DNA from 2 places in the Roseburia sp. OM04-10BH genome. Region 2 is predicted to be linked to the other one. Evidence: a T-box and tRNA genes for the amino acid it is inferred to sense, from the RefSeq annotation. Region 2 holds a T-box; the other holds one or more tRNA genes.
What was found. The T-box of region 2 lies ahead of DXB43_RS04165 (proline--tRNA ligase). A T-box ahead of a tRNA ligase gene usually reads a tRNA of that ligase, here a tRNA-Pro.
Positions count from the first base shown of each region.

Region 1 (9,109 bases), on a different contig from region 2:
ACTCGCAAAGCGTGTTTCTCGTAGTTGCATTTCTGTATTTTCTTAATTTGTCATTAATTACATCTGAATCCAGCCAAAAGCATTTGCTATGGAACTGATTAAAATAATCGCTGCAAAGATCGGACAAAGGTATTTTATCATCACTGTAAATATCTTTTTCCTGCGGAACGGGCTGCCGCCCCGGGTTACTTCTTCTTCAATCCGCTGCACTCCCACCACTCTTGATACCAGAAGGCAGGTTGCAATAGCCGCAATCGGCATCATCACGGAGTTCGTCAGGAAATCAAAGAAATCAAGAATCTGCATTCCGATAATTTTTACGTTCGCCAATGGTCCATATCCCAGTGTGGAAAGACTTCCCAGAAGAAGCATTACAATGCCGACAATTACCGTTGCTTTCCGTCTTTCCCAGCCCAGTTCATCTTCAAAAGTCGATACTGCACTTTCCGTTAATGCAATAGAACTTGTTATTGCTGCAAACAGCACCAGTACAAAAAACAAAATTCCGACTCCGGTTCCAAGTCCCATGCTGTCAAATACTTTTGGAATCGTAATAAACATCAATGATGGCCCCGCCTGCAGTGTTTCCGGATTTCCACCGGAAAATGCAAAGACTGCCGGAATAATCATCAGCCCTGCCATCATGGCAATCGCTGTATCGAAGATTTCCACGTTCTTCGTGGACTCCTCAATAGAAACTTCCTTCTTCATATAAGAACCAAAAGTAATGAGAATTCCCATGGCAATGGACAGGGAATAAAACATCTGTCCCATGGCTGTTACTACCGTCATCCATGAAAAATTTTCAAGATTTGGAATCAGAAAATATTTAACTCCTTTTAATGCTCCCGGTCTGCTTACGGAATAAACCGTTATTAATATAGAAAGAACAACCAGCACCGGCATCATAAATCTGGATACCCGCTCAATACCATTCCGGACGCCGGCAAAGATAATCCCCAACGTAAATACCGCAAAAAAAGCAAAGCAGATTTCTGTGGAAAGCCCGCTGGAAATGAAATTGGAAAAATATCCATCCGATGCAAGTTTACTGCCATTTCCCCTGATATATTCCACCAGATATTTCATTACCCAGCCGCCAATTACAGAATAATATGGCACGATTAAAACCGGAATAATCGCATTTATCCAGCCACCGAAAGAGAGCCAGCGGGATTTTCCAAAGGTATGATATGCTCCCACCGGGCTCTTCTTCGTCATTCTTCCGATAGAAGTCTCCGCCATAATCATCGTATATCCAAAAGTCAGTGCAAGTATAATATAAATCAGCAGAAAGATTCCTCCCCCATACTTTGCCGCAAGATATGGGAATCTCCATATGTTTCCCAGTCCAACAGAAGCGCCTGCTGCTGATAATACAAACCCTATCTTCCCCGAAAATGTACTTCTTTTCTCATTCTGTGTCTTCATTTTGTTTTTTCTCCTAAACTCATAATTTCCATGACGCAAAGTTATAGAAATCATAACACAGTCTCATAGTTCCTGCAATATTCTTTCCTTTTTATCATGCTACCCCTTATTTCCCCCTATATTTCTGCATTATATATCCATATATTTCATTTGTTTTTACAGTGCATTTCCATGTTTTTTCTTTGTTTTTGCACAATTTGTGTTTTTTCACAAATTTTTCACAATTTTATTAGCACTCACCTCTTGACAGTGCTAATAATTGGTGCTATAACGTAGTCAGAACAAAGGAGAGGAACAAAAAAAAGAGTTCCTAAAACATCCCGGTTCCAAAGAAACAAGGTAAACAAGCATAAAATGATTTATTAAAAAAGGAGAGATGACTTATGTTGATGCCTAGTATTTTTGGAGAGAATTTATTTGATGACTTCTTTGAGGATTTTCCATGGATGGACGATAACATGGATATGAAAAAGACTGAGAAAAAACTTTACGGTCGTAGAGCCGCACGTCTGATGAAGACAGATATAAAGGAGCAGGACAATGGTTACGAACTGGTCATTGATTTACCTGGATTTAAGAAAGACGAAGTAAGTGCTTCCTTAGAGAACGGTTACCTGACCATCAGTGCCGCCAAAGGCTTGGATGAGGAAGATAAAGATAAGAAATCCGGCAAGTACATCCGTAAGGAACGTTATTCCGGAGCCTGCAGCCGAAGCTTTTATGTTGGCGATGCCGTTACCGAAGAAGATATCAAGGGCGAATTTAAACACGGTATCTTAAAACTCTTCGTTCCGAAGAAAGAAGCAAAACCTGCAGTAGAAGACCACAAATATATTGCAATTGAAGGATAATTTCAGACATTGTATTTCAGATATCTGATGATGTAAAAGAAAGGAAGCATGTTATTATGTCAGATAAAAATCCAAAACATCCATTAAAGAAGAAGAAAGTAAAAGCTAAAATTAATGTAGCCGACCATGAGGCTGTTGAAGAAGCCAGAGAAGCTCACAGAAATAAAAAACATTATTATTAATTACAACAATTATTTTCAGGAGGAATGACTTATGTTAGTACCAAGTATTTTTTCAAACAACTTTGTAGATGATATATTTGATGATGTATTTCCATTTGGAGCTTACAATGCTCCTGCAACAGACAACCGTGCTGCCATGAACACTGACGTTAAGGAATTTGACGACAGATATGAACTGGAATTTGAACTTCCAGGTTTTAAGAAAGAAGATATCCAGGCTGAGCTGAAAGACGGATACCTCATCGTCAATGCCAAACACCAGGACAATAAGGACGAAAAAGACAAAGATGGCAAATATATCCGTAAAGAACGTTACTATGGCTCTTACCAGCGTAGTTTCTATGTCGGAGATGGCGTTACTCAGGATGACATCAAAGGTGGTTTTGAAAATGGTATCCTGACTCTGACCGTTCCGAAGAAAGAAGTAAAACCTGCTGTGGAAGAAAAGAAATATATTTCCATTGAGGGATAATACCAGGATAATTAAAAGGAAAAAGGGGCGGTGTGAGTATTCACACCGCCTCTCCTTTTTATGTGAGAAACACGCTTTGCGTGTTTCTCGTAGTTTAGCTGACATTACTTTATCGTCGATGCCCGCTGTCTGATATTCTTATTAAAATTAATCACATTGTGATTATATTCTTCATCCATCAACTCGGAATGAATCATAAAATCTGCAGTTGCCTTATTATTTGCAATCGGGATGTCATATACCTGTGCAATACGAAGCAGCGCTTTTACATCCGGGTCATGAGGTGCTGCAGTAAGCGGATCTGAAAAGAAAATCACGAAATCTACTTTTCCCTCTACTATCTTAGCACCAATCTGCTGGTCTCCGCCCAGCGGACCGCTGTTATAGCCTTTTACCGGCAGTCCCGTCTGGTCTGTAATCATTTTTGCCGTTGTTCCGGTTCCACAAAGGAAATGCTTCTTTAAAATTTCTGCATTGTCTTTGCACCACTGGATCAGTTCTGCTTTCTTTCCATCATGGGCAATCAATGCAATATTTTTCTGTTTTCCGATTGTCAAAGTAAGAAAATCCGGTTCCATACTCATATTGTGTCTTCTCCTTTATTGTATTATTTTCCAACCATTTCATTTATCAAGTGAAAATCAACTCCTGATAAACAATTGCAGCTCGCCAATCACGCTTATATGTTGACTTGCTTACGCTCATTATAACATGATAGGATGATTCCAGACAATGTTTGGGGTAGAAATCTTCATATAAAAAACGAGCACACCTAACAGTGTACTCGTTTTTTTCGTCGATGCGACAGGATTTGAACCTGCGACCTCTGCGTCCCGAACGCAGCGCTCTACCAAGCTGAGCCACGCATCGTTATTTAATTCTTTCACACGCTCAACTATATTAGCATATATCACATTTTTTGTCCAGTAATATTTTTATTTTCTTTTCTACTTAATCGTTTTATGTTATACTTAAGTCAATCATAAGAACGGCTTTTACAATGCCGAAGCAACTTTTTTTACCAGAGAAAGGCACATTATGGAGAACAACCAGAGACCAACAATTGCAATTATGTTAGGTGACACCCAGTCCAGCTACTCAGAAGACTTACTTCGAGGCTTCTATACCTGTGCCAGAGAAGAAGATATCAATATTATTTTTCTGATGGGACCTCAGATGCCACAATATTGTAAAGATATTTTATCCTGCAGTTTTGATGGAGACTATAATTATCAGTTTGATACGATTTATGATTATGTGCATTTTACCAGACCGGATGCACTCATTATTACCTATGGTTCTCTTTCTATTTTTAAAAGTAACCAGGTAAAGACAGACTTTCTTTCCCATTATAAAGATATTCCATTTCTGATGTTAGAGGACACACCGGACGATCCTGACATTCCATATCTGATTGCTGACAACTACAACGGTATGCGGCAATGTATCGAGCATCTTGTGAATGTCCATGGCTATCGTAAGATTGCTTTTGTAGCAGGACCAGCTAACAACAAAGACTCCAATGAACGGTTGAAAGCCTACCGCGATGTTATGGTGGAACATCAGCTTCCGGTCACGGATGATATGGTCGTCTATGGCAACTACTCAGAGCTTGTCACCGAGCAGGTGGAATATATCCTAGACCACAACCCGGAATTAGAGGCAATTGCTTTTGCAAATGATAATATGGCAAAGGCAGGATACCGCGTCTGTGCTGCAAGAGACCTTTTGGTGGGACATGACATTGCCATTACCGGTTTTGACGACATTGACCACGCAAAAACCATGGAGCCACCACTGACCAGTGTTTCCCACAGCAGCTTCCAGTTCAGCTACCAGGCATTACAGAATGCGCTTATGCTCTGTCAGGGAAAGAAGCCACAATCCTGCCGGATGTCAGCCATTTTTCACCAGAGAAGCTCCTGCGGCTGCCAGCTGCACACCGGCTTTACCACACTGCGTCATATCAGCATGGAGCAACTGCACGATTTTATACACCAGCAGGTCGATGCTATGGCTGAGGAATTATTCTCTTCCATTTCATACGAAAAAGATCGTAATTACTATACCGAAGTTCTACATGCATATTTTGAAAATATATATGAAGAAATCTTTATCCGGAAGGGAACTGACTTCTCCAACGAGCCTCTGATTCGTTATCTGAGAAAGCTTACTGCATATCCCCATATTTCCGGAGAAATGCTCCTAGAGCAACTTACTTCATTACTCCGTACACTGATTAACTTCTCGGAGGAAGAACTGCTGCAGACACAGCTTTCCGGCATTTTATCCTTTACCCAGCAATACGTTCATTCTGCGGATGTCTTCCAGCTAGAAAAAGAAATCATGGATTCTAACCGGAAAGCCTGGTTTGTACCTTCCTTTACAAGAGATTTGATTAACTCCGGTGCCAATTTCAAAGAAACGATTACACATATCATGGAGCGGCTGCATCTGATGAATGTCAAAAGTTCCTTCTTTTTCTTCTTTGACAAACCGGTCATTCATCAGGAAAATGAGCTTGCAGAGTATCCGGACGAAATCTATCTGGCAGCATATTACCATGATGAAAAATCAGTCTACCATGAACCGGGCAAACGTCCAAAAGTAACGACTGCCAATGGATTTTCCAGTTTTCTTCCAAAGGAACACAGCCACTGCTATACATCATTTATCCTCTTTTCCGGAGATGAACAGTTCGGTCTGCTGCTTTGCGAAGTGGAACAGAAAGATATTTCCTTTATGCAGATTTGCAGCCTCCAGATTGGTGCACTCCTGCATTTTATCCAGTTAAATGCCAGCGAACGCCAGATTCAGAAAGAATTGCAGGATTCCATGAAAGTCATTCAGGAGCAGAACAGCATCTTAAGTTATATCTCTGAATATGACGATTTAAGCCAGCTTTTGAACCGCCGTGGATTTATGGAACGGGCATCCCATGCAATTGAATCCAATTCCGGCAAAAAAGCTTATCTTCTTTTTGGTGACTTGGATCACTTAAAGGAAATCAACGACTGCTTCTCCCATCTTGCCGGGGATTTTGCGTTACGCACAGTATCCGAGCGGTTGCGAAAATGCCTGCCAAAGGATGCCATTACTGCAAGACTGGGCGGTGACGAATTTGTTTCCTTTATTTTAACCGATATACCGGATTTCAAGGAGCAGCTTTTAAAGAATCTGAAAGCAGAGAGCGATGCTTTTAATGCCGTATGCGATAAACCTTTTTATGTAGAAATCTCTGTCGGCATCTACGACTTCTACTGTAATCCGCAGATGGACTTAACAGACATTCTCAAGCACTCTGATGCAATCCTCTACGAGGAGAAAGCAAAACGTCGCAGCAGCATCAAGAAAGTCTGATTTCGTATCATCCTTCCGAAGGAAAGAATATATATGACATATATAAATGCCGGATGGTAAACCACCCGGCATTCTTTCATTATTCGTCCATTCCCCATTTGTCTTTCATGTACTCTTTTCCGAATCCAGAGCCAATATTTTCATTGATTCTGCGTCCGAAACAGGCATAAAATCCAATAACGGCTGCAAATATAATAATTCCAATTAAAATAACCATAGCAAACACCCTCCCTGCGTCACTTTGTTTTTCAAAGTATAACACAAGTATTTTGTAATGTCACTTGTCTTTTTCAGAATGCCACGAGTCTTCCTTCATAAGAAGACAGTTCTATATTTTTTTCCTGCAGCTCCTGTATTTCTGCCGAAGTAAGTTCCACTTTGTCAGGGCCTGTATTCAGCACTACCAGCACCCGGTCTTCTTCATAGCAGCGGGAAAATGCATAAACACCGGTAACATCATTACAATAGATGGTGCGATAATTTCCCCTGCGTAATGCCGGATGCTCTCTCCGAAGTGCTATCCACTCCTTGAATTTTCCGATTAAATTATCCTGATACGGCAATAAAGACTGTGGTTCAGTTTCATCTGATTGTCCGGATGCTCTCTGCCAGTCCATGGCTGCCCTGTATTCTGATTCTTCCGTACCATCAATATATACCTCATCCCCATAAAATACCGATGGCACGCCCACTCCCATAAAGAGATAGAAAAATGCCAGCTCCATTCTCTTTCTATTTCCATTGCAATAGCTTAAAAATCTCGGAATATCATGGGAATCCAGAAAATTCATCTGTGCCAGGCTCACCTGCCATGGGTAGCGGTAAATCATCTGCTGCATCTGGGCATCAAATTCACTGACCGAAAGTTCTCCCTTTCCAAAAAAATCCCGGCACAGATAAGAAAAAGTATAATTCATCGTAGAATCAAACTGGTCTCCCTGAAGCCAGATGCCTGCTTCTTCCCAGATTTCGCCTATTAGAAATATATCCTCTTTTACCGCTCTCACCGCATGGCGGAAGGCTCTCCAGAATTCATGATTGATTTCATTTGCCACATCCAAGCGCCAGCCGTCAATATCTGCTTCCCGAATCCAGTAAGTTCCAACATTGCAAAGGTACTCCACCACTTCAGGATTTCCGGTATTAAGCTTTGGCATTTCCTTTACATAGGCAAACGCCTCATAATTCGGCGGATCAGCGTACTGTATCGTTTCCGGCAGGTGATAAAACCAGTTATAATATCTTGATGCTTTTCCCTTCTGCCGCACATCCCGAAATGCAAAGAAATCTGCTCCACAATGATTAAATACACCATCTAAAATAACCCGGATTCCTCTCTTGTGGCACTGCTGCACCAGTTCTTTTAAATCCGCTTTATTTCCAAGACAGGGGTCGATTTCAAAATAGTCAATGGTATCATATTTATGATAAGACGCTGCTTCAAAAATCGGATTCAGATAAATGCAGTTAATTCCAAGCTTTTCGATATAGTCAAGGTTTTCACAAATTCCTTTCAGTGTACCACCCAGATGATTCTTACAAATCCGGTCCGGTAAAATTTTTCCATTGCTGTCGCTTTTTTCATCCGGCAAAAGCATATGCCTTGTTGCTTTTTCCGTCAGTTCCCGTCTGTCATTTGCAAAACTGTCCGGGAAAATATGATACATAACAATGTCTTCTGCCCACTCCGGGATATCTAAAATATCCTCTCTTCTAATATATGGAAACTGAAAATATTCTGCCCTGCCACAGGACAGTTTCTCTGCAAATCCTCTTCCATAATAATAAAGGCTTTCTATATCGTCCTCTAACCGGAAATAATAGCATACCCTGGTATATGGAGACGTAATCTTAACTTCATAATAATCATAAAGCATATCGGATGCCACATGTTCCATTTCACTTTGTTTCACCGGAAGTGGCTCTTCCATTGCCACCCGGTCTCCCCAAAGCAGCACGCACCGTTTTAAATCGCCCTTTTTACAACGGATTCTTATTACCAGCCGGTCTTCTTTTTCTGCAAAAGCAAATTGTGACAGTGGAATATGCAAAATTGCTTCTTTTTCCATTTTATTTCTATCCTTTCACACCACCTGCAGTAAGACCGGATACCATATACTTTTGTATACAGAAGAAAATAATCAGCACCGGAACAGATACCAGGATAGCGGCTGCGGAGAACATTCCCCAGCTTCTGGTGTAATCGTTGGACTGTAACTGATATAATCCACCTGCCAGTGTATAACTGTTTTCATTCAGTAGAAATGTTGTGGAAAACAGATATTCATTCCATACAAAAATAAGTACCATCACAGAAGTTACAATGATTGCCGGACGAGCCAGCGGCATTACTACCTTCCACAGCAGCTGGAAATCCGATGCACCGTCAATTTTCGATGCTTCTTCGATTTCTATCGGAATGGTATCAAAATACCCCTTCATATTCCAGATAGAGAAAATGCACATGCTTCCCGCATAAATAATCACCAGTCCCAGTTTCGTATCCAGCATATTCATCTGTTTTAAAAGACGGAATAATGCAAACATGGACAAAATCTGCGGGAATGCATTTAAGAGAAGCAGTAATTTTAAAATGCCATTTCTTCCCTTAAAACGGTATCTTGAAAATGCATAAGATGACACCATGGCAAATCCGATAGCAATGACCATTGTAAAGAAGCTTAATACGGCAGAGTTATAAAACCACCGCAAAAACGGCTTCTGCGTCAGTATATTTTTATAATTATCCAGTGTAAATTCCTTTGGAAACAAAGATAATCCGGAGGACAATGCTCCACTTCCCCTTTCAAAGG
Region 1 covers NZ_QTZI01000007.1:135,501-144,609, forward strand. The annotation lists gene DXB43_RS09045 (sodium-dependent transporter) at 58-1,431, opposite strand; gene DXB43_RS09050 (Hsp20/alpha crystallin family protein) at 1,815-2,282, shown strand; gene DXB43_RS15645 (hypothetical protein) at 2,339-2,464, shown strand; gene DXB43_RS09055 (Hsp20/alpha crystallin family protein) at 2,496-2,936, shown strand; gene DXB43_RS09060 (methylglyoxal synthase) at 3,041-3,514, opposite strand; tRNA gene DXB43_RS09065 (tRNA-Pro) at 3,733-3,806, opposite strand; gene DXB43_RS09070 (GGDEF domain-containing protein) at 3,975-6,296, shown strand; gene DXB43_RS15120 (hypothetical protein) at 6,376-6,513, opposite strand; gene DXB43_RS09075 (glycoside hydrolase family 13 protein) at 6,587-8,365, opposite strand; gene DXB43_RS09080 (sugar ABC transporter permease) at 8,373-9,109, opposite strand, start outside.
Region 1: it has a tRNA-Pro gene. The T-box ahead of DXB43_RS04165 (proline--tRNA ligase) is inferred to sense a tRNA for this amino acid. The anticodon was not compared.

Region 2 (9,109 bases):
ATAGTCACCCCGGTTATTTTTTGCAAATAAAATTCTCTTCATTTATCTCTTCATTCATCTTGTAAATTTATTTCCAGAATGCTACTATTTCTTATAGAATATATATTTTTCAAAAAATACAAACAATTTCTGCTTATAATATTTACTTTATATAAAAAAGGAGTTACTACATCATGAACGAACCAGTTACCAAAGAACTTGTGATACATAAAATCAAACACAATCTGCGTCGTCTGCGTACCGCCATAAAATGGATTATTTTTTCTATTCTGTCCGGTCTTCTCATCGGTATGGTGGGAATTGCCTTTTACTTTGGCATGACATGGGTCACCGATACAAGAACTGCTTATCCATGGCTCATCTTCTTTCTTCCGCTGGGTGGAATCGTGATTGTACTGCTCTATCATCTTCTCCATGATGAAAAGGATACTGGAACCAACCTGGTGCTTTCCGCCATCCACTCTGGGGATGAAATTCCACTGCGTATGGCTCCGCTTATTTTTATCTCCACCTTAATCACACACCTCTTTGGTGGTTCTGCCGGCCGGGAAGGTGCAGCACTTCAGCTTGGCGGAAGCATCGGAAATTCTCTCGGAAGACTTTTCCGTTTTGATGAAAAAGATAAACATATTATGATTATGTGCGGCATGAGTGCTGCTTTTTCCGCCTTATTCGGAACACCGATGGCTGCCGCTATTTTTCCGCTGGAAGTAGTCAGTGTCGGCATCATGCACTATTCTGCATTAGTGCCATGCGTTATCTCTGCTTTAGTAGCACATGGTCTGGCATTACACTTTCAGATTGCGCCGCCGTCCTTTGCTATTTCAGACATTCCGGAATTCGGAATTTCTTCTGCAGTTACCGTAACGATTCTTGCCGTTTTATGTGCATTGGTCAGTATCCTGTTCTGTATTTCCTTACATTACAGTGAAACCATTTACCGTAAATTTATCAAAAATCCTTACCTTCGTGCTGCGGCAGGCGGCTGCATCATTATTCTCCTCACCCTTCTGGCAGGTAATCAGGATTACAACGGAACCGGCGTTAATATTATTTCCAAATGCTTTGACGGCACAGTGGCACCGGAAGCTTTTCTTTTAAAAATTATTTTTACTGCCCTGACTCTTGGTGCCGGCTTCAAAGGTGGCGAAATTGTTCCTACTTTCTTTATCGGTGCAAGCTTCGGCTGTCTCTTTGGAACGTTGACCGGTTTCTCCCCAACCTTATGTGCCGCCATCGGTATGGCCGCCATTTTCTGTGGTGTCACCAACAGCCCGATTACTTCTTTGCTGATCAGCTTTGAAATGTTCGGCTTTGCTGCAATGCCGTTCCTGCTTCTTGCGATTGCATTCAGTTATATGCTCTCCGGCTATTACGGACTGTACCGCAGCCAGAAGATTATGTATTCAAAATTTAAGACAAGCTATATTAATAAACAGACGCACTAACTACGAGAAACACGCTTTGCGAGTTTCTCGAGTTATCGCGGTGCTTGCCAAATCTGCATGCAGGCATGCGATTTTTCTCGCTATTCGCACAAAAAGAACTTCTGCTGATTGTTTTCCAACCGGCAGGAGTTCTTCTCATATCATTCACAATATGCTATTTTTAATCTCTTCTTATAAGTATTTCTGAATCTCTTCAAATACGTTTTCTACCGGAACCTGTTCCTTTAAGGTCTTATCACGGGATGTCACTTCTACGATTCCCTGCTTCATATTTCTAGGACTTACGATAACACGAAGTGGAATTCCAAGAAGGTCTGCATCGGCAAACATAACGCCGGCACTTACGGTACGGTCATCATAGATAACTTCAATACCGGCATTCTGCATTTTCTCATATAAATCATCAGCAAAAGCCTTTACTTCTTCATTGTCCGGTCTTACTGCACAAAGGTGGACCTGCCATGGAGCAATTTCCTTTGGCCAGATTGGACCATACTCATCATGATGGGCTTCACATACAGCAGCAGCAAGTCTTCCGACACCGATTCCATAGCAGCCCATGATTGGAGTCTGTCTCTCACCATCTTTATCTACATAAGTCATCTTCATGGACTTGGTATATTTGGTTCCGAGCTGGAAGATATTTCCCACTTCAATACCTTTAGAAATACGGACGGTCTTCTTACCACATTTCGGGCAGATTCCACCTTCGTATACCTTAGCAAAATCATGATATTCTGCGTCTTTTACATCACGCTCCATATCAAGTCCTTTGAAGTGGTATTCCTCTTCATTTGCTCCGCAGGATAAGTTATTTCTTCCTTCCAGAGACTTATCATATAAAACCACATGAGGTGCATTGATATGTAAGCCAACTGGTCCGATATAGCCTGCATTTAATCCGCACTCTTCTGTAATAACAGCAGCATGAATCTGATCTCCAAGATAATTAACAAGCTTGGTCTCATTGATTTCCAGATCGCCACGGATAAATACAACCACATAGCTGTCATCTGAATTTTTCTGATAAACAACTGCTTTACAGGAGTTGTTTGTCTTATCGCCAAAGAATTCACAGATATCTTCAATGGTATGGATATTTGGTGTATGAACCTTTTCCAGTTCTGCTGATTCTGCGGCTCTTGGAATGTCAGAAATATTTTCTGCAGCTTCCATATTTGCTTTGTATCCACAATCATCACAAAGTACAATGGAATCTTCTCCAATCGGAGTAAGAAGCATGAACTCATGGGAAAGACTTCCACCCATCATACCGGAATCAGATGCAACGGATACCACTTCCGGAATACCGGCTCTTTCAAAAATACGCTCATATGCCTTGTGTACTCTCTGATAATACTGTTCCAAATCTTCCTGGCTGGTATGGAAGGAATATGCATCCTTCATGGTAAATTCTCTCACACGGATTAATCCGGCACGAGGTCTTGCTTCATCACGGAATTTGGTCTGAATCTGATAAATCATAAAAGGATATTTGGTATAGCTCTGTGCATACTCACGAACCAGCTGTACGGCTGCTTCTTCATGGGTCATACCAAGTACCATCCTGGCACCGTTTCTGTCTGTGAAACGAAGCAGCTCGTCTCCGATGCTTTCATATCTTCCGGATTCTTCCCAGATAGATGCAGGCATAACAACCGGGAACTGAACTTCCTGTCCGTCTACCTTGTCCATCTCTTCACGAAGAATCTGCTCAATCTTACGTGTAATTCTCTTTAATGGCAGGAATGAAGAATAGATACCATTTGCCACATATTTGATGTATCCACCTTTTACCATAAGTGCATGACTGTCAATCACACAATCTGCCGGTCTCTCTTTAAACCGGTCACCAACTAATTTTTCCAGTTTCATTTTCTTATCTCCTTTTTCTATTCTTGCAACTCATCTGCTTAAAGCAATATAAAAGCCCTAAGCTATGATTTAGCTTAGGGCGAATGTTTCATCCGTGGTACCACCTAAATTCAGGACTGCTCCTGCACTCCGGCACATCTTCTTATGCCTTCTCTCTGTAACGGGAGAACCCGACATACCTTCACTTCTGCTTGGATATGCAGCTCCAAGACTGGTTCATCATCTTCCGTCAAAAACTCTCACCTGCCGTTTTCTCTCTGAAGGCTTCCAATGATTACTATTTCTCTTCCACACTTTCTCATATATTTTACCAACGGATATTTTACTTGTCAATCCTTTTATTCCGCAATTTCGGTTGTGTTTTCCGTATCCCCGTCTTGTAGAGTATCAGCTTCTTCTGTCTCTTCCGGCTGTTCAGTCGCCGATTCCTCAGTACTCTCCGTTACTGTAAGATCCGCGATTCCTTTCTGATAAGTGGTATATACTGCACTTCCTGCCAGATAAATACTGTCAGACTGATCTGTCTTTACATAATACTGGCTCAGCATGTCATTTTTATTTCCGATCAGAAGTGTTGTTGTTCCATCCCCTGTCGTCAGGGTAATGGTATTTGACGGCGTTTCAAGCCCATACTCTGATAAGTCCTCATAATCCCTGATTTCCTGGTCTGCTGTAAGCTGTGCTACGGTGGTAACCAATGTTTCCACGGCATCCTGGTCTAATGCAATGCTTTTATCTGCCTCATAATACCATGTATCATCTTCTTTTACAAAAGACAGTGTCTCATTATTATATTGATAAGAAAATGCATTTACATCTTCTGTGTTAACATCTGTCACCATAACTTTGGATGCTTCTTCCTCTTCCTGTTTTTTCTGTTCCTGGCTCTTATTCCACTTCGTCAGGCCAACCCATGCAACAATACAGATAAGAAGCAGGACGCATAAAGCAATCAACTGTTTTTTCTGTTTCTTCATTACTTCTTTCTCCTTCTCATCCAGATTACGATACCGATTGCAAGAAGCAATAACGGAATTACTGCAATGCCGATTACAGCTGATGCAATGACAACCGAAGCCGGTACGGTCAGAGTACTGCTGTCATATTCTTTGACCGGAATCACAACTGCTGAACCGCTGTCTTCCGGAATATAGCTTGCAATGGATTTTGAAAATACGGATAAATTATTTCCGGATACCATACTGTCTGCATCATCCGTAAACATACTCATGGAAGAATATACCAATATATCAGCACTTGCATCATCCAGCGTTTTTTCTGCTTTTAATCCCACGGTAAACGGTCCTGCAATATCATCCTCCGTCTGCTCTAAGGAGCTTGTAGCATCTGTCTTACTGTACGCTGCATCCGAAGTGGTAAGTAAAGGTGTATAGGTTACATTTCCGGTATCGGTATTATAGGTAAGACCTACTGCATACGGTGTAAATACATAGCCATCCACACCGGAAGTCAGCGCACTGCTTTCTACATTTGGTAAAAGATAATATGGTGCCTGATAATAAGAACCGGTATTGCTCTCCATCACCATTCCATCTACTGCAGTAATGCCAAACTCATTTAAAACCGAATAAAAATTACTCATATCAGCATCTGTATAAGATAGCGTTACAAAAAGTTTTCCACCTTTATTGATATAATCAATTACTTTTGACGCATCATCGGATGAAAAATCAGAGGTCGGTCCATTGATAATAAGTGCCTGTGCATCTTCCGGAATGCTGTCTGCCTGCATCAGGTTGAGGCTGTTTAAAGTGACATTTGCTTTCTCAACAGCATCTTTAAAATTACCGTTCAATGCTGTCTCACCATGTCCCTGCAGTTCGTACATAACCGGCATTTCATTCGATGTGACATAGGAAATGGCACTGGTAAGCTGTCCCTCTCCATCATAACCTGTAGTCTGGCTGCTATAAGTACTGTAATCTATACTGGTCTCATAAATATTGCTGTAATTAATTACTTTGGAACGTTTACTGCTTTCTACAATCAGACTCTTTCTGGTGATAGATGTATCATCCGTATAATCCCGGTAAAAATTCGGATAAACGGAGGGGTCTTTATATTCTACCGAAATATGGGAAGATTCGCCTTCATAACGCTTTAATGTCGTTGCAAGGGTATCATCCATATTTCCTTCCGCTTCCAGAACATAAATAGTGACATCCTCATCCAGATTATGAAGAATCTCTTTTGTATCATCAGAAATGGAATACATCTTCTGTGCTGTCAAATCAATAGACGTAATGGAAGATGGCAATGCATTTACTACAAGGTTTACTGCGACTGTAACCACGATTCCGATCACAACCATGGCAGAACTGAATACGCCAAGCTTTAATTTCTTACTGCTCATACTCCAGCGACGCTTCTGTATGGACTGTACCGTCAGGAACAAAAACAGGATAATCATGGAAATATAATATACAATGCCTGATACATCAAGAATTCCCTGCATCAGCATATCCATGTGTTTTGTCAAATCATAACATCCTAAAATCTTTGTAATCATATTTCCATTCTGTGAAATCAGATTGGTAATTCCGGTCATCAGATATCCCACAAAGAGAAATACAAAGGTTAATACTGCAGAAATTACAATACTTTCTGTCAGTGAAGATACAAAGGTTCCAATGGCAATACAGGTCATACCATATAACCAGAAACCCAGTACTCCCACATAGCTCTTTGCAAAAGCAACGTTTCCATATGCTGACATAATTAACGGTGCCAGACACATAACCGCTGCACTGATGGTAAATACGGTTCCGGTGGCGAGATATTTTGCCAGAACCACTTTTTCTACTGATACCGGCGAAGTTAAAATCAGCTGGTCTGTCTTATTCTTCCGCTCCTCTGCCAGGGTACGCATCGTAAGAATCGGCACAGTAACCAGAAACAGAAACGTTACTGCTGATAAAGTACTGCTGATATCTGTCGAACCATAATACATATTGTATACATAAAAATAAAGGCCAAACAGTGCCAGTGTTGCTGCAATAAAAATCCATCCTGTCACTGTCTGAAAATAAGATTTTAATTCTCTTTTCCATATTGCACGCATTATTCTTCCTCCTTTGAAGTAAGTTCAAGAAAGATATCTTCCAGCGATTTACCACCGTTTATCATTTCCAAAATCGGCATATCACTTTCTGCACAAATATGAAAAATCTCTTCTCTGACATCTTTATTTTTTTCTGCCGTTACAGTCACCTCAGTAACTCCATCCTCTGGCAGTTCTTTCGTTTCTACTGCAGTAATATGTTCTGCATCTGCAAAAACTTCTTTTATTTTTTCTTCTTCAGCTTTTAACTTAAGCTCGATTACCTGTCCACCGGACATCCGCTCTACCAGTTCTTCTGTTTCTTCCGATGCAACTAATTTTCCATGGGAAATAATAAATATGTAATCACATACTGCCCGGACTTCCGAAAGGATATGGGAACTTAAAATTACAGTATGCTTCTTGCCAAGACTCTGAATCAGATCACGGATTTCAATAATCTGTTTCGGGTCTAAGCCTACTGTAGGCTCATCTAAGATAATAACTTCCGGATAACCTAAAATTGCCTGTGCCAGTCCGACTCTCTGCCGGTATCCTTTGGACAGATTTTTAATCAGTCTGCCTTTCATATCAGTAATCTTTGTGGTTGCCATGGCATCTTCTACATATGGTTTCCGGTTCTCCTTTGGAATCTTCTTAAGTTCTGCTGCAAACAAAAGATATTCTTCTACCGTCATATCCATGTATAAAGGTGGCAGCTCTGGCAAATAGCCAATACATTTCTTTGCTTCCTCCGGCTGTGCCAAAATATCAAATCCATTGATTTTAATAGTTCCCTCTGTTACCCCCAGATATCCGGTAATCATGTTCATTGTAGTTGATTTGCCTGCACCATTCGGTCCTAAGAAGCCATAAATTCTTCCCGGCTCAATGGTAAGATTCAAATCATCTACCGCTACATGCGTCCCGTATTTTTTCGTCAAATGACTAATCTCTATCACGTCTCTTCCTCCTTATAACATCTCACCTCAGAAAGTTTATGAGAAAGTTGTGTTAAAAAGACGATGTTTTTGTGATAAAAATGCGGTCAAACTGTGTTTTTTGTGTGACGGAATTAATCTAATAATTCTTCAAAGCTTAGGATATAGCGGTCAGATAGCTGCATGATTTCATTTTTCTCATAGGAGGAATGGATATCTTCCACACCTACCACATAGAAATCATCCATCTTTGCACCTTCCACACCTTTTAAAATATCTTCATATACCACACACTGCTCCGGTTTCAAAGAAAGCTTTTCTGCTGCAAGCTGGTACACATCCGGGAATCCCTTTCCCCGTCTCACTTCCTGCGTCACTGTAAATGCATCAAAATATTTCATGATGCCGCAATGGGTAAGACAGGGACGAAACAGCCTCTCATCGGAAGAAGTTGCTGCTGCAATCTTAATTCCTTCTGCCTTTAATTGCTTCAGGTAATCTATAACACCAGCTTTCAACTTTACTTCATTGGTATAAGCTTCAATCGCCATATCAAACCATTCTTTGATAATCTCTTCTTCGGACTCCGGCAGATTAAAACGCTCTTTGGTATATTCTGCTGCCGCATCAAAGTTCTTTGAAGTAATTGCTACCAGATAATCATCCGGCACAACAAATCCTCTTTTGCCAAGAAAATCCTCATCAATTTTCCGCCATACTCCCATGGAGTCTAAAAGAGTGCCATCTAAATCAAAGATGGCACCCATTCTATTGTCAATCATATATTTTCCTTTACATTCTGTCTGGTGCAGAGAAACCTAATACATCGATACAAACCTCTAATGTCCGCCTGGTCAGTGTTAATAAACGAACATAGGAAGCCTGCACTGCCTCGTCTTCTTCTGCCATAATCTTTGTCTCATGATAAAAATGATTCAATGCATTTGCCAGGTCATAGATATAAGAACATACCTTATGTGGTGCTGTCTCTTCGTAGGCATTTTCCATCATGGCATTGAAACGGGTCAGCTCTAACATCAATGCCTTCTCGCTTTCGGAATGTGCCGGAAGAATTGCTGCTGTTCCTGCTTCTTTTCCTGCTTCTTTATATTTGTTCAGAATGGATTTGATCCGGACAATCGTATAAAGAATATATGGGCCTGTATTTCCTTCAAATGAAGTAAAACGGTCGATATCAAAAATATAATCCTTGGAAGCCTGATTGGAAAGGTCTCCGTATTTTACTGCAGAAAGTGCAACTACTTTTGCGGTTGCCTTTGCTTCCGCTTCTTCTACCGTACGGTTCTCTGTAATCTTGCGGTACATCTCATCATTGATGCTGGAAAGCAGTGTCTCTAACCGCATGACACCACCCTCTCTGGTCTTAAATGGTTTTCCGTCTTTTCCATTCATGGTACCAAAACCTAAAAACTGAAGCTCTGTATCATCATCCACAAGATGTGTCTTTCTGGCACAACGGAACACCTGTGTAAAATACAGCTCCTGACGTTTATCCACTACATAGATAATTTTATCCGGATGATAGTCTTTCATACGCCATACAATCGTAGCAAGGTCTGTTGTGTTATAAAGAGAAGCCCCATCGGATTTTAAAATCATACATGGCGGGATTTCTTTCGTATCAGTCTCTTCTTTGACATCTACTACCAGTGCACCATCACTGATATATGCATAACCGTCATCCTTCATCTTCTGTACCATGTCCGGGATATATGGCTGTGCGTCAGACTCACCCTTCCATAATTCAAAAGATACATTTAAAT
Region 2 covers NZ_QTZI01000003.1:52,460-61,568, reverse strand. The annotation lists gene DXB43_RS04170 (chloride channel protein) at 174-1,448, shown strand; gene DXB43_RS04165 (proline--tRNA ligase) at 1,620-3,323, opposite strand; T-box leader at 3,396-3,623, opposite strand; gene DXB43_RS04160 (DUF4340 domain-containing protein) at 3,662-4,300, opposite strand; gene DXB43_RS04155 (Gldg family protein) at 4,300-6,405, opposite strand; gene DXB43_RS04150 (ABC transporter ATP-binding protein) at 6,405-7,346, opposite strand; gene DXB43_RS04145 (HAD family hydrolase) at 7,460-8,107, opposite strand; gene argS (arginine--tRNA ligase) at 8,118-9,109, opposite strand, start outside.